Regions from separate parts of the Xanthobacter flavus genome, predicted to be linked through region 2. Evidence: riboswitches for the same ligand, from Rfam matches in the RefSeq annotation. Region 2 holds a riboswitch; the other holds the start of a gene.
What was found. A riboswitch is a leader RNA that binds a small molecule or an ion and turns the genes downstream of it on or off. The one in region 2 is predicted to bind thiamine pyrophosphate.
Positions count from the first base shown of each region.

Region 1: it holds a riboswitch for thiamine pyrophosphate, as region 2 does, so the genes downstream of both, thiC (phosphomethylpyrimidine synthase ThiC) here and thiO (glycine oxidase ThiO) in region 2, are expected to answer to the same signal.

Region 1 is NZ_JAGGML010000001.1:4,508,502-4,516,198, reverse strand. Features, by position in the region: gene J2126_RS21335 (sulfite oxidase heme-binding subunit YedZ) at 1-839, opposite strand, end outside; gene J2126_RS21330 (tellurite resistance TerB family protein) at 1,021-2,163, opposite strand; gene J2126_RS21325 (thymidylate synthase) at 2,519-3,313, opposite strand; gene J2126_RS21320 (hypothetical protein) at 3,621-3,920, shown strand; TPP riboswitch at 4,005-4,137, shown strand; gene thiC (phosphomethylpyrimidine synthase ThiC) at 4,219-6,093, shown strand; gene J2126_RS21310 (ornithine cyclodeaminase family protein) at 6,193-7,131, opposite strand; gene J2126_RS21305 (hypothetical protein) at 7,272-7,556, shown strand.
Region 2 is NZ_JAGGML010000001.1:1,137,453-1,145,149, reverse strand. Features, by position in the region: gene rpsA (30S ribosomal protein S1) at 1-100, shown strand, start outside; gene J2126_RS05575 (hypothetical protein) at 261-665, shown strand; gene J2126_RS05570 (carbonic anhydrase) at 785-1,537, opposite strand; gene J2126_RS05565 (thiamine phosphate synthase) at 1,630-2,229, opposite strand; gene J2126_RS05560 (thiazole synthase) at 2,267-3,058, opposite strand; gene thiS (sulfur carrier protein ThiS) at 3,112-3,318, opposite strand; gene thiO (glycine oxidase ThiO) at 3,324-4,529, opposite strand; TPP riboswitch at 4,518-4,617, opposite strand; gene J2126_RS05545 (Trm112 family protein) at 4,679-4,891, opposite strand; gene J2126_RS05540 (DMT family transporter) at 5,083-5,970, shown strand; gene J2126_RS05535 (aspartate-semialdehyde dehydrogenase) at 6,032-7,066, opposite strand; gene J2126_RS05530 (hypothetical protein) at 7,311-7,664, shown strand.

The DNA.
Region 1 (7,697 bases), 3.4 Mb from region 2:
TTGCCGGCCATCGCCGCGCGCCGGGACGGGCGAGGCGCTGGCGGCTTGACGGCGGCGAGGACCGCGACGGCGAGGCCGATCGCCAGCACCCACACGGCGGGGCGGGGGCCGAGATCGAGGGTGAAATTCGCGTCCAGCACCAGCCACGGGTCCACGCGCGTCGCCAGCGCGTACCACAGCATCTCCACACCCGCCGTGAGCGCCGCCCCGACCACCGAGAGCCCGGCCATGCCGAGGGGCGTCACGCTCCTCCCGCCGCGCCCCGCGATGCGGAAGGCGAAGAGCAGCAGGAACAGGCCCGCCATCAGCACCGGCTCCGTCACATCCAGCTTCGACTGCATGAAGAAATGCACGCTGCCCAGCACCGCGATGGCATAGACGGCCATGTGCAGCCGGTTCCACCGCGTCGCGCCGAGGCGCTTGATGGCGCCGTCGGTGGATGTGGCCCCCAGCGCCACGAGCAGCGCCACCGCCACCGCGCCGATGGTGAGATAGACCCGCAGCACGATCTCGCTCAGCGCCCGGCCGAAGCCCTGATCGATGATGTAGAGCGTGAGGTGCAGCGCCGCGTAGCCCAACGCGGCAAGGCCGAAGATGCGCCGTCCGAAATAGAGCTTCGGCAGGTTGAACAGCCGCCGCAGCGGCGTCACCGCCAGCGTCACGGCCAGGAAGCGGATGGCCCACAGGCCGGTGAAATGGATGGCTTCCGTCCACGGCCGCGCGCCCAGCTGGCCGTTGGCGGCAAGACCCACCAGCCAGACGGCGGGCAGGATGCTGGACACGAGGAACAGGGTCTTCTCGGGACTGAACCGGCCGGAGCGCTCGTGAAACAGGGGCATAGGGTCCTTTCCGGCGAAACTGCGCGGACGCCCGTCCGGCGCCCGCCTCCCCTTACGCCGCCCCCTGCGGCGGCGTTACGGCCGGCGCCTGCACGATGGCGTGAGCACGCCAAGCCCGCGCGGCGTTTGAGCGTGGTCGCACGACGTGACTCCGCGCGGCGCCTGAGCGTGGCTCGCCCGCTCAGGCGTTCAGCTCGCCGTCGATCTGCGCCTTCAGGCCGGAATCGATGCCGAGCGAACCCGCGAGCCAGTCCAGATAGGCGTGCTCGGCGTCGTTGTCCGGACGGATGGCGAGGGCCGAGGCCGCGTAGATCTGGAGCGCCGCCTCGGGCGTCGTCGCGGCGGCCACCACCTCGTTGGGATCGACCGGGGTGGTGAGGATGGCGATCAGCGCGTCGCGCTCGGGCGAGGCGGTGCCCATGCGCTCCAGCCCGCCGCCGATGCGCGAGACCTCTTCCTCGTCGATCTGCCCGTCCGCCTGCGCGGCGGCGGCCATGGCCGAGAGCAGCACGCCGGAGAAGGCCTCCGGCCCGCCCGGCGCCGCCGCGGGGGAGAAGGCCGCGTCCGGCGAGCCGGAGGAGAAGGCCGAGCGCCCGCCGGCGCCGGCCTGCCATTTGCGCAGGGCCTTCCAGGCCAGCATGCCGATGATGGCGAGGCCGCCGTATTTCATCAGGTCGCTGCCACCGGAGGCGGCGGAGGGCTGATGGCCGGGCTGCGGCGAGGGCTGCGGCTGGCGATAGTCGGAGGGCATCTCCGGCGGGGTGTAGCCGCCGGTCGGGTTCGAGCCGCCGCGGCCGAGGGCGTCCGCCGCGATATCGCCGAGCCCACCGCCCGCGCCGCCGGAAACGCCGCCCCCCTGCGTCGAGCCGCCGGAAGGTCGGCCCCCGCCGCCGAGGATCTGGCCGAGAATGTCCTCAAGCCCGCCGGTGGGACCCGCCGAGGCGCCGCCCGAGGGGCCGGACGAGGGGCCGGACGAGGGGCCGCCTTGGGGCGCGCCCCGCCCGCCGCCGAGCACCTGTCCGAGAATATCGCCAAGGCCGCCCGGAAGGCCGGATGGCGCGCCGCCGCCACGCGCACCGCCGCCGCCCAGAACCTGCCCGAGGATGTCACCCAATCCGCCGGGCCCGCTGCCGCCCGAGCCGCCGCCGCCGGGCGCGCCGCGACCGCCGCCGCCGAGCACCTGACCGAGAATGTCGCCGAGGCCGCCCGGAAGACCGCCGCCCGGCAATCCGCCCCCGGCCTGCTGCGCGCCGCCGCCCCGCACGCTGCCCGAGCCGAGCGCCGCGCCGATGAGCTGCCCGAGAAGATCACCCGTTCCGGCCATGGCTTCCTCCCTCATGATGCGGGCGCGCGGCCCGCTCGTGTTTGGCTGCTAGCACCTTATTGAGTCCAACCGCGGGCACGATCTCACGCAAGGGAAGAACGTGCCCGCGAGCCGGGGGCCAGCGCCGGGCGCACTCTACGCCAGACTGCGGCGCCGCCCCAGCTTTTCACCGCCATCGCCCGGCTGATCCGGGAGATCCACACCTCCGCCGCTGGGGTGGCGGGTTCCGCAAAGCCGACGGGCGGTTGGGTGGATCCCCCGCACAAGGCGGGGGATGACGGCTCGTGAGAGCGAGGGGGATGGGCGAGGCCGGTCGAGAGTGGGCGCCCGCCCGCACGCCGCAGCGTGGCCCGTCCTACACCGCCACCGGGGCCTTGATGGCCGGGTGGGGATCGTAGCCGACGATCTCGATGTCCTCGTAGCGGAAGGCGAAGATGTCCCTCGCCCCCGGGTTCAGGCGCAGGACGGGCAGCGCGCGCGGGGTGCGGGAAAGCTGCTCGCGGGCCTGATCGAGATGGTTCACATAGAGGTGCGCATCGCCCAGCGTATGGACGAAATCGCCGACGCCGAGCCCGGTCACCTGCGCCACCATGTGGGTGAGCAGGGCATAGGAGGCGATGTTGAACGGCACGCCGAGGAACACGTCCGCCGAGCGCTGGTAGAGCTGGCAGGAGAGCTTGCCCTCCAGCACGTAGAACTGGAACAGGCAGTGGCAGGGCGGCAGCGCCATCTTCGCCACGTCCGCCGGATTCCAGGCGGTGACGATGAGGCGTCGCGAATCGGGATTGCGGCGGATGTCCGAGACCACCTGCGCGATCTGGTCGATCACGCCGCCCTCTGGCGTCGGCCAGGAGCGCCACTGGTGGCCGTAGACCGGGCCGAGATCGCCGTTGGCATCCGCCCACTCATCCCAGATGGAGACGCCGTTCTCCTTCAGGTAGCGGATGTTGGTGTCCCCGGCGAGGAACCACAGAAGCTCGTGGACGATGGACTTCAGGTGCAGCTTCTTGGTGGTCACGAGCGGGAAGCCGGCCCCGAGGTCGAATCGCATCTGGTGGCCGAACACGGAGAGCGTGCCGGTGCCGGTGCGGTCGTCCTTGCGCACGCCCTCGTCGAGAATACGGCGCAGGAGCTGGTGGTAAGCTTCCATTAGGTATGTCCGGCCAAGATCAAGGCAGAGGGGCTCTCAAGCCTCACAAGGCTTTCGCCGAACCAGTCTAGCGCGCGGGCCGCAAGGCAGCCAGCCGCCGCCGGCGGGTGTCCACATATGCGCGCGAATAGGGTTGTCCGTTTCCTGATGCCATGCCGCCCCTGGGGAAGCTGTGGCGGGAGGGGCAGATAGCGGAAAAGTGAGTGATTTCCGCTGCGTATGACCTTCGGACACCCCCTATTTCGCCACGCGGCGGCCGTATTAGGCCATCACTTAACGCTCAGATTGACGATCAAGGGCAAACGATATGAGTTCCCAGACCACCCTCCAGCAGACCACCCTCCAGGCCGCGCTGATGGATGTTCGCGCCTATCTGGCGCAGCTGGCGCAGGCCGAGGACTTCCGCAACGAGGCCGCGTGGGAAGCCGGTTCCAGCTGCGCCGAGGAGCACGCCGCCAGCGACGCCCTCACGAGGCTCGACGAGGCGCTCCGCCAGATCAAGGCCGAGGCCCGCCCGCGCAAGCATGAACGGTCGGCCAAGGACGAGCGGATGTCATCGCGCGGTCACGAGCGGGTGGGCCTGCACCACGCCCACATCGCGGCGTAACGCTCGCCGTCATCGGCGTGACCGTCCCCCATGCGTTCGCTGCGGTGCAGCGTTGACATTGGGCTTTCGTATACATCACAGTGGCCTTGTTCCAAGGGGGGCCCCGGAAGGGGCTGAGATATCGCAAGTTCGCGGAATTCATCTTCCGCGGCGCCGCGATGACCCTTCGAACCTGATCCGGGTCATACCGGCGAAGGGATCGGAACTTGTGCTTACCGGCGCTCAGCGTCGTCCCGCACCCGTCTCCTAGCTCACACCCCGGTTCTCGTTGAAAGCGCAAGCTGAACGGAGATCCGCAATGCTGGACGAAGCCTCGACGTCCTCCCTGAAAGTCACCACCGGGCCGCTGCCCCATTCCCGCAAGGTGTTCGTGTCCGCCACCCGGCCGGACGTGCGTGTCGCCATGCGCGAGATCGGGCTGTCCGATCCGTCCGAGCCGCCGGTGAAGGTGTACGACACCTCCGGCCCCTATACCGATCCGCAGTCCGTCATCGACCTCACCAAGGGCCTGCCGCAGCTGCGCGCCCAGTGGATCCGCGAGCGCGGTGACGTGGAAGAGGTGGACGGCCGGGCCTTCAGGCCCGAGGACGATGGCCTGAAGGCCGGCCAGTCCTCCACCCTGCCGCAGTTCGATCTTTCCGGCCGCAAGCCGCTCCGCGCCAAGGCGGGCAAGCGCCCGACCCAGATGGCCTATGCCCGCGCCGGCATCATCACGCCGGAGATGGAATATGTCGCCGCCCGCGAGAACCTCGCCAAGGTGAACGGCGGCGCCCATCCGCACCATCAGGCCATGGGCCTCGGCGCGGCGATCCCCGCCGAGATCACGCCCGAGTTCGTGCGGCAGGAAGTGGCGCGCGGCCGCGCCATCATCCCCAACAACATCAACCACCCCGAAACCGAGCCGATGGCCATCGGCCGGAACTTCCTCGTGAAGATCAACGCCAATATCGGCAATTCCGCCGTGACCTCGGGCGTGGCGGAGGAGGTGGACAAGCTGGTGTGGGCCACCCGCTGGGGCGCCGACACGGTGATGGACCTGTCCACCGGCAAGAACATCCACACCATCCGCGAATGGATCATGCGCAACTCGCCGGTGCCCATCGGCACCGTGCCGCTCTATCAGGCGCTGGAGAAGGTGAACGGCGTCGCCGAGGATCTCACCTGGGAAGTCTTCCGCGACACGGTCATCGAGCAGGCCGAGCAGGGCGTGGACTACATGACGGTGCACGCCGGCGTGCGCCTGCCCTTCGTGCCGCTCACCGCCAACCGCGTCACCGGCATCGTCTCGCGCGGCGGCTCCATCATGGCCAAGTGGTGCCTCGCGCATCACCGCGAGAGCTTCCTCTACGAGCATTTCGAGGAGCTGTGCGAGATCCTCGCCCAGTATGACGTCTCCTTCTCCCTCGGCGACGGCCTGCGCCCCGGCTCCATCGCGGACGCCAACGACGCGGCGCAGTTTGCGGAACTTGAAACCCTTGGCCAGCTCACCGAGATCGCCTGGAAGTATGATTGCCAGGTGATGATCGAAGGCCCCGGCCACGTGCCGCTGCACCTCATCCGCGAGAATGTGGAGAAGCAGCTCAAGGTCTGCCACGAGGCGCCGTTCTATACCCTCGGCCCGCTGGTGACGGACATCTCCCCCGGCTACGACCACATCTCCTCCGCCATCGGCGCGGCGATGATCGGCTGGTTCGGCACGGCGATGCTCTGCTACGTCACGCCGAAGGAGCATCTGGGCCTGCCCGACCGCGACGACGTGAAGACCGGCGTCATCTCCTACAAGATCGCCGCCCACGCCGCCGATCTCGCCAAGGGCCACCCGGCGGCGCGCATCCGTGACGATGCGCTCTCCCGGGCCCGCTTCAGCTTCCGCTGGCGCGACCAGTTCGCGCTCTCGCTCGACCCGGAGACGGCCGAGCGCTTCCACGACGAGACGCTCCCCGCCGAGGGGGCCAAGGTGGCGCACTTCTGCTCCATGTGCGGGCCGAAGTTCTGCTCCATGAAGATCTCGCAGGAGCTGAAGCTGGAAGCCGGCGACATCGCCCGCGCCCAGGCCGACAACCTCGCCTCCGCGGGCATGGCCGAAATGGCCCAGAAGTTCCGCGACGGCGGCGGCCTGATCTACACGCCCGCTCCCGAAGTCGCCCCTCCCCCGCCCGCCGCGGCGGAGTGAGCGGCACCTGAGCGTCGCCCTCCGGCGGGACCGGAGGGCCTTTTCTTCCCGCTTGAGCCATTGGCGGAGGGCCCGGCTTTTCCCGGCCCTCCGCCGGCCCTATCGCCGACGCGCCACCAGCTCGGCCGCCACCAGATCCTCGATGGCCGCGCCCACGGACTTGAAGACCGTTATGGCGTCCGCGTCCGTCCGCCCTTCCTTACTGCCGGCGCATAGCTCGTAGAGGTCGGCCTTCACCTGATCGGTGGACCACACCCCAGCCGCCGCCGGCAGCAGCAGGTCGCCGGCCTCGCCGAGGGCGCCGGCATAAGTGTCCACATAGACATCGCTGGCGCGGATGAGCGCATCGTCGCTCTCGCGCATGGTGGGGGTGAAGGCGCCCACGAGGTCAACATGGGTGCCCGGCCGCACGTCCCGCCCCAGCACCAGCGGCACGTCGGAGGTGGTGGCGCTCGTGATGATATCGGCGGCAGCGACGGCGGCGGACAGGTCGGGCGCGGGCTCGGCCGGCAGGCCTAGTGCCTTCAGCCGATCCGCCATGGCGGCGGCGCGCTCCGGCACGCGGCCCCACACCAGCACGCGGCGGATGGGCCGCACGGCGCAATGGCCCTGCGCCAGCTGGAAGGCGAGATGGCCGGTTCCGACCACCGTCAGCGTCTGGCTGTCCATCCGCGAGAGGAAGGTGGAGGCGAGCGCGGAGGTCGCGGCCGTCCGCCGGTTGGTGAGCGCATCCGCCTCGATGACGGCGGTGGGCACGCCGGTGGTGCCGTCGAACAGGGTATAGATCCCGTGCACCGCTCCGAGGCCCCTGGCGCCGTTGGCGGGAAACACATTCACCAGCTTCACGCCGAACACCGCGCCGGGCCGCCACGCCGCCATGGTGAGGAGCCGGCCGGGCGTCTCGTCCGTGCCGACGTGATGGACACCGCGCACCGGCGATTCCACCTCCGCCGCCGCGAAGGCCGCCCGGAGCGCCGGCACGAGGCGCTCATAGGTCAGCGCCGCCTCGACCTCGCCCGCATCATAGAACGCGATCATGCCGCCTCTCCCTTCCGGAAACCTCTTCTAGACCAAGAGCGGCCAAAGCGCCGCAACGGCGCAGGGGGCACAGGACGTTGCCGCGACCGCACGGAACCAAAGGGCGGCGCGGCCACTTGGTTCTGCAAAGGAGACCTTCGATGCACCACGATGCAGCGAGCCGCGGACCCATCCGCCATTTCCTCCACGAGGCCGGCAGCTTCTTCCACGCGCCGCCGGGCTCAGAGCCGATCCTCGAATGGCGCGCAAAGGCGGCAGGCAGCGAGGTGCTGATCTGCGACGGCATGCCCGTCGCGCGCCTCGACTGCCACGACCGCCGCTGGACGTGGCGGGTGCTGGATGACGCTTCCGCGCCGATCCGCGCGGGGTCCGAAGCCGAAGCCCGGCTGCTGGCGACCTTCTACGCGCGGCGGCTGCACGGTTGAGGCTCGGCCTCCATTTGCACCGGTGTCATCCCCCGGCTTGTCTGGGGGATCCACGGGACGACCGGGTCGAGTCCTTGATCTCCGGCACCGCTCTGGCGGCGGAGTGGATGGCCCGGACAAGCCGGGCCATGACTGTCCTTC
Region 2 (7,697 bases):
CTCGCAGGATTCGGGCGCTTCGCTCGGCGATATCCTGGGTGCCGCGCTGAAGCAGCGCGCCGCCGATGCCACCGTCGACGAGGTCGAGAAGGAGGACTGATCGCCACGCGCGATCGGATCGTCTGAAAGAACGAAGGGCCGGTGCATTGCACCGGCCCTTTTTTCAACCCGTGCGCCATTCGGACGCCGCCCGGCGTTCTTGTGCCGGGATCGGTGCGGACGTATCCCAGTCTTGCTGTCAAAAATCGGGAGGTTTTGCCATGAAGCGCAGGATGATTTCCCTCGGCGTCGTCGCCGCGGTCTCGCTCGCTGCCACGGGGTCGGCCTTCGCCCTCACCGGCAAGGAATTCCTTCGCAAGTACAACAAGGACAAGGACAGCACCGTCGAGATCGTCGAGGCCATCGACCTCGGGACCAAGGTGTTCAAGGCCATCAATCCCGACAAGGACAAGACCCTGGAGGCCGCCGAGACCAAGGGCCGGCTGTCCGACGAGGACTGGGCGCAGTTCAACAAGGACGGTGACAAGACGCTGGAGCTGGACGAGTGGCTCATCATCGTCCGCAAGCGCTTCAACGATGCCGATGCCAACAAGGACGGCAAGTTGACCGAAGCGGAGCTGGATGCCCCCGCCGGCCAGCAGCTCATTCTGCTCATCGCCAAGTGACGCGGGGCTGACGCGCGCCTGACGCGAGCGTGAGGGAGTCGGGGAGGGCGCGGCGTCCTTCCCCGATGGAAAGACGTGGGGCGCCCCCCATCGCGGCGCCTCCCGTCCCCTGCTTCGTCTCAGTTGAGGCGCAGAAGGAAACGTCGGTTCACCGCCTGCAGCGGGCGGGCGTTCATGGGGAAGATGGCGCGGAAGGCGTCGATATCCGCCTGCGCCACTTCGATGGGCGCCGCGAACACGTTCCAGTCCACGATTTCAGAGCAGGGCGGGGTGGTCAGCGACCCCTCGTAGCGATATGTGCCGCGGGCCGATGGCAGAAAGCCAGCCGGATTGAGCGGGGCGGCCAGCGTCTTGTCTCCGGCCGCGCGCGGCGCCGCCGCCATGATGGTGGAGAGAGCGGCATTGGCCGTGCCGGGCACCATGAAGACGCCCGCCACCAGAAGCCCGCCCTCGGGCGCCGCATGGACGAAATGCGCTTCCATGGCGCTGCGCTTGCCGTCCACGGCATGCTCGCTCGGCGCATGGAAGTGGAACTGCTTCAGCGCATAGGTCTTGCCGCCGAGGGTGGCGGTGCCGCCGTCCCCGGTCACGTCGGCCTGAATGGTGTGGCCATTGTTCACCACCTTGTAGGCGAACGGTTTCCACGCGAGCATGGGGCCGGCGCTCTCGGCTTTCACCGCGCCTTCAAGATTAATGGGCGACTGCTGGGTGCCGACCGAACAGGCGGAAAAGCCTTTCTCCAGCGAACCCCATTCCTGCGGGCCGCCATGGCCTTCGTACGTCCAGTGCGCGCCCTCGGAGGCGCGTGCGGCAGTGGCGCAAACGGGACAGGCAACCAAGCCCGCAAGCAGCGTGCGTCGATTTATGGTCATGGATTTCCCCCCTTGATCTGGCAGCGATCCGCCATGGTGAGGCTTATCAAAGTGGCGGGTGCGCGCCAAAGCTGAGTCCGCTCCGAATTGGATCAGATGGCGTGTGGGGGAATCCCTGCGAGGAGGGTCGCGACGATCGCCGCGGGGTCTTCCGCACGCATGATGCCGCCCATGACGGCGACGCCTTTCGCGCCAGCCCGGAAGCAGATCGGCAGGGTATCCGCGTCGATGCCCGCGAGGGCGATCACCGGCACCGACGAAGTGCGGGCAAAGGCTCCAAGGCCGGCCACGCCTAGAGCCGGGCCGTGCCCCGGCTTGGAGGTGGTAGGGAAAACCGGGCTGGCGGTGAGGTAGTCGAGGACGCCTGGCGCAGCCACAGCGGCTTCGGCGAGGCTGTGGGCGGAGAGGCCCACCAGCGCGTCGGGGCCGAGCAGCGCCCGGGCCGCCGCAGCATCCCCACCGCCGGACAGGTGCACGCCGTCGGCGCCAGCTGCGCGCGCCAGCTCCGGTGTCCCGTGGAGCGTCAGGCGCGCGCCCCATGGCGCGGTGACGATGCGCAGGCGGGCGACAAGCGCGATCTGTTCCGCTTTGGGAAGATCCTTCTCACGCAGGCTGATCCACCGAACGCCGCCGGCGCAGGCCGCGCCTACCACGTCCGCCAGATCGCCGCGCGCCAACGTGCGGTCGGTGATGAGCAGCAGCGGCGGCGATGGCAGGCGGGTCAGCGGGTCAGCTCCCGACGAGGCCGAATTCGGGGCTGGAGGCTTCGGCGTGAAGCTTGCGCGGAATGCGCCCCGCGAGGCGGGCGAGGCGGCCGCCCTCCACCGCGTGGCGGAAGGCGGTGGCCATGCGCACCGGATCAAGCGCCTTGGAGACGGCGGTGTTGAGCAGCACGGCGGCGCAGCCCAGTTCCATGGCCAGCGCCGCATCGGAGGCGGTGCCGATGCCCGCATCCAGCACCACCGGCACCGGGGAGCGGGCGCAGATCAGCTCGATCATGTGCGGGTTGGCGATGCCGAGGCCGGTGCCGATCATGGAGCCCAGCGGCATCACGGTGGCGGCGCCGAGATCGGCCAGCTTCTGGCAGGTGACCGGATCGTCGTTGCAATAGGGCAGTACGACGAAGCCGCGCGAGACCAGCTCTTCCGTCGCCTTCAGCAGTTCCTCCACATTGGGATAGAGCAGCTCGCGGTCGCCGATGACCTCCAGCTTCACCCAGTCCGTCTCCAGCGCCTCGCGGGCGAGCTCGGCGGTGAGCACCGCGTCCTTCGCTGTCTGGCAGCCGGCGGTGTTGGGCAGGATGTGGACGCGGCCAGTGAGCAGGTCCGTCAGGCTCTCCTCATAGCCGGCGAGGCTGATGCGGCGGATGGAGGCCGTCGCCATCTCGCTGCCCGAGGCGGCGAGCGCATCAAGGAACACCTTCTGGTTGGGATAGCCCGCCGTGCCCAGGAACAGCCGTGACGAGAAGGTGCGTCCGGCGATGACGAGGGGATCGGCGTTGGGAGTCTGGAACGCGCTCATGGTGCTTCTTCCCGGCGCCCATTCAGGAGCGCCCTGTTTTGTTGGGCCGGGGCTCAACCGCCCTGCTTGGCCTCGATGATCTCAACGGCGTCGCCTGCGGAAAGGCGCGCCTCGGTCCAGGTGCGGCGGGGCACCACCGCGCCGTTCACCGCCACCGCGATGCCCTTGCGCTCCGGCTCCAGCCCTTTGGCGACGAGCAGGTCGGCGACGGTGGCCACGGGATGGGCCTCCTCGGCGCCGTTCACCTTCAGGGCCAGCATGGTGCTCACTCCGCCGCCGCGCGCGGCGGGCCGAAGCGCTCCGCGCCGAAGGGCAGGGCGACATCCGCCATTGTGCCGCCGAGGATGTGGTCGGCGATCACCTGCGTGGTCACCGGCAGCAGCAGGATGCCGTTGCGGTGGTGGCCGGTGGCGTAGACGAGGCCGTCCACCTCCGGGCTCGGGCCGAGGATGGGCGCGTCGTCCCGGCTACCGGGGCGGAAGCCGACCCATTGCTCGACGATGCTCAATTCCTCCAGCGTCGGCAGCGCCCGCCACGCATGGGTGAGCAGCGCCAGCTGGCCGCCGGCCGTCAGGTCCGTGTCGAACCCCTTCTCCTCGGTGGTGGCGCCGATGATGAGACGTCCGTCGCGCCGAGGCACGAGGTAGGAGCCCGGTGCCCACAGGACATGGGAGAGGATGGGCGCGGCCGGGTCCATGCGCAGGGAGAGCATCTGGCCCTTGATGGGGCGCACCGGCAGCGGCGTCGCCGGGGTGATGTCCACGCCCCGGCTCCAGGCGCCGGCCGCGAGCACCACCACGTCGGCGGCATGGTGCGTCTCGCCCGTGACGACGCCGGTGGCGCGGCCGCCGGCCGTCTCCACCCGGCTGACCGGGGTGTGTTCGTGGAGCCTCGCGCCAGCCTTGAGGGCGGCGATCTTCAGCGCGGCCGCCACCTTGCGGTTGTCGACTTGGTGGTCCTGCGGGCTCAGCACGCCGCCGGCGAGGCGTGGCGCCAGATAGGGCTCGCGTCGGCGGACCTCGGCGGCGCTGAGCCACTGGACGGGCAGGCCCAGCCCCTGCTGGAAGGCGAAGAGGTGGCGCAGCTTGGCGAGGTCATCCGCCGTGAGGGCGATGGTGATCGTGCCTTCGGTGCGCAGGTCCACCGGCTCGCCGGAGATGCGCTCCAGCTCCGCGGCGAAGGCGGGCCAAAGGGTCTGGCTGGCGCGGGTGAGGGGGAGCAGGCCTTCCTCGCCCGGCTCGGCCTCGGCGCAGGCGGCGAGCATGCCGGCGGCGGCGCGGCTCGCGCCTTGCCCGGTCTCGCCGGCATCGAACAGGTCCACCGGGCAGCCGGCGTCCGCGAGGCGCCATGCGAGGGCGAGGCCGATGACGCCGCCGCCAACGATCGCCACACGGGGCTTCACCTTGCCTGCCGATCCGGAGCCGGCTTGCGACGATGGTGCGGAAACAAACTGCGACAAGCTCTCGCTCATCGGCATCTCCCTACGCTGGCATGATCCAGACAGGTTCGATGGGTATAATCTCAGCCGCGCATGATGCGCGGCACCCCAGGCCGTATCTGTTATTTACTCACGCCGGCCGCAGAACTGCAAGGGGCGGGGCGCCGGGAATGGCCCGGACCTCAGCGGTTGAGTTCGCTCTCGTCCAGCTGGCGGGCCTCGTCGGCGAGCATGATCGGGATGCCGTCCCGGATGGGATAGGCGAGGCGCGCTGCGCGGGAGACCAGCTCCTGGCGCTCGCGATCATATTCCAACGGCCCCTTGGTGAGGGGGCAGACCAGGATTTCGAGCAGCTTGGGGTCGACGTCATGGCCGGGACGCTGGGACTGGATCATGTTCTCGCTCTTCAGGGCCGCGCGCTGGGATGGCACGGGTTCGGCGGCGCGCCACCATAGCGGCGACGGTGCCGCCTTTCACCTGCGTTTTTCGCGCCATCACGGTTCCTGATGGTCATATCAAGCGGTTTCGCTGTCTTTTCAGCTGCACACGTCCTAATGAAGCGGCCCTGAACAGCGCCGGGAGCCGCATGGATCGACGTCTGGCCATAGGGCTTCTTCTCGGCTTCGTCGCGGTGGTGATGTTCGGCGCGACGCTGCCGCTCACGCGGTTTGCCCTGCACGATTTCAGCCCCTCCTTCATCAGCTTCGGCCGCGCGGCCCTCGCAGGTTTCGCGGCGCTGGGGCTGGTGCTGGTGATGCGCCGGCCGTGGCCGTTCGGCCAGCGCGCGGTGCTGTGGCGCCTCGCTGTCTCCTCCGCGTGCCTGATTTTCGTGTTCCCGCTGGCCATCGGCGTCGCCACCCAGACGGTGCCGGCGGCCCATGGCGGCATCGTCCTCGGCCTTTTGCCCCTGTGTACGGCGATCGCCGCCATGCTGCTGGCCGGGGAGCGCCCGGGCCTCGGCCTGTTCGCCGCGAGTGCGGTGGGCGCGGGGCTGGTGGTGGCCTTCGCCTTGCGCAACGGCGCGGGCGGCGCGCTGGGGATGGGCGACAGCCTGCTCTTCCTCGGCGTCATCGCCTGCGCCATCGGCTATGCCGTCTCGGGTGGCCTCGCGCGCACCATGTCGGGGTGGGAGGTGATCGCCTTCATGCTGATCCTCTGCCTGCCGGTGACGCTGCCGCTCGCGCTCCTCACCTTTCCATGGGGCGGGGCGGGGGACGTTGCGGGCGCCTCCTGGGCGGCGCTGGTCTATCTTGGCCTGTTCAGCCAGCTCATCGGCTTCTTTTTCTGGAACGCCGGTCTCGCCACAGGCGGCATCGCCCGCGTCGGGCAGATGCAGTTGCTGCAAACCTTCGTGACGGTGGGCCTCGCCTGGCCGATCAATGGCGAGGTGCCGGACGCCGAGACCATCGCCTTCGCCGCCGGCGTGGCGCTGGTGGTGGCCGTGGCGCAGCGCACGCGCTCCCGGCCGCGCTGACCCCCAAAAGCAAACGGCCCGCCGAAGCGGGCCGTCCGTCACTCTCAAAGTGTTGAAACGCTCACGCCGCCTTGGAACGGGCGGTGATGAGCTTGCGGTTCACCAGAACCTCGGCAATCTGCACCGCGTTCAGCGCGGCGCCCTTGCGCAGATTGTCCGACACGCACCAGAAGGCGATGCCGTTGTCCACGGTCGGGTCGTCGCGCAGGCGCGAGATGTAGGTCGCGTCCTCGCCGGCGGCCTCGTGGGGGGTGGCGTAGCCGCCCGGCTCACGGGTGTCGATGACGAGGATGCCCGGCGCCTCGCGCAGGATCTTGCGCGCGTCGTCGGCCGAAAGCTCCTTCTCGAACTCCACGTTCACCGCCTCGGAGTGGGAGATGAAGACCGGCACGCGGACACAGGTGGCCGTGAGCTTGATCTTGGGGTCGAGAATCTTCTTGGTCTCGGCCACCATCTTCCACTCTTCCTTGGTGTAACCGTCGTCCATGAAGACGTCGATCTGCGGGATGAGGTTGAAGGCGATGCGCTTCGGAAACTTCTTCGGCTCCACCGGATCGGAGACGAAGATGGCCCGCGTCTGGGAGAACAGCTCGTCCATGCCGTCCTTGCCGGCGCCGGAGACGGACTGGTAGGTGGAGACCACCACGCGCTTGATGGTCGCGGCATCATGCAGCGGCTTCAGCGCGACCACGAGCTGCGCCGTGGAGCAGTTCGGATTGGCGATGATGTTCTTCTTGGAGAAGCCGACGATGGCGTCCGCATTCACCTCGGGAACGATCAGCGGCACGTCCGGGTCCATGCGCCACTGTGAGGAATTGTCGATGACGACGCAGCCCTGCGCGCCGATCTTCGGCGACCATTCCTTGGACACGGCCCCGCCGGCCGACATCAGGCAGATGTCGGTGTCGGAGAAGTCGTAGGTCTCGAGCGCCTTCACCTTCAGGGTTTTGTCGCCGTAAGAGACTTCCACGCCCTGCGACTTTCGCGAAGCGAGCGCAACGACCTCGTCCGCGGGGAAGCCCCGCTCGTCGAGGATCGAGAGAATCTCCCGGCCCACGTTGCCAGTGGCGCCGACGACGGCGACCTTGTAACCCATGATGTTCCTCGGATGTATCGGCCCATGCGGCCGAAGACCGTGCTTTTAGGCCGAACCCCCTAGCCTTGCAAATCGAAGATTCGCGATCAGCCATGCCATCGGCGCAAGCGACTGTTGCGTGAACGCCACGCGCCGGCCGCGAGACGGCGGGAACATGGCGCCGAGGAGGCGGGTTTCCTTGCGCAGGGGACAAACGTCTATTAATCCAGTCAAGGTCGGCCCTGCGCCGATCTGGGAGGATGCCATGGGTTTCGCTTCGTTCACCGCCTTCGCTTCTCTTGCCCGCACGGGCCTGAAGACGGCGCTCTCGGTGTCGCTGGCGGTCGCGGCCATCGCGGCGACCACGGGCGCCTTCTCCATCGCTTCCGCCGACAGCGCCGAGGCGCAGACGGTGAAGAAGCGCAATCGTATCGTCGTCGAGCGCCGCTCGTATCTCGACGCCGGAACCGTGGTGAAGCCCGGCTCCAAGTCCTATCTCGACTACGCGCTTTCGCCCGGCTACTTCTACCCGACCTATGGACCCACCGCCGCTGGGCCCGGCCCCATCACCGGCCTGCGCTGGCCGCTGCCGGGCGCCTTCGACCTGCCGGGGTTTTGAGCCAAGGCAACCGAAGAAGACGGAAGGGGCCGC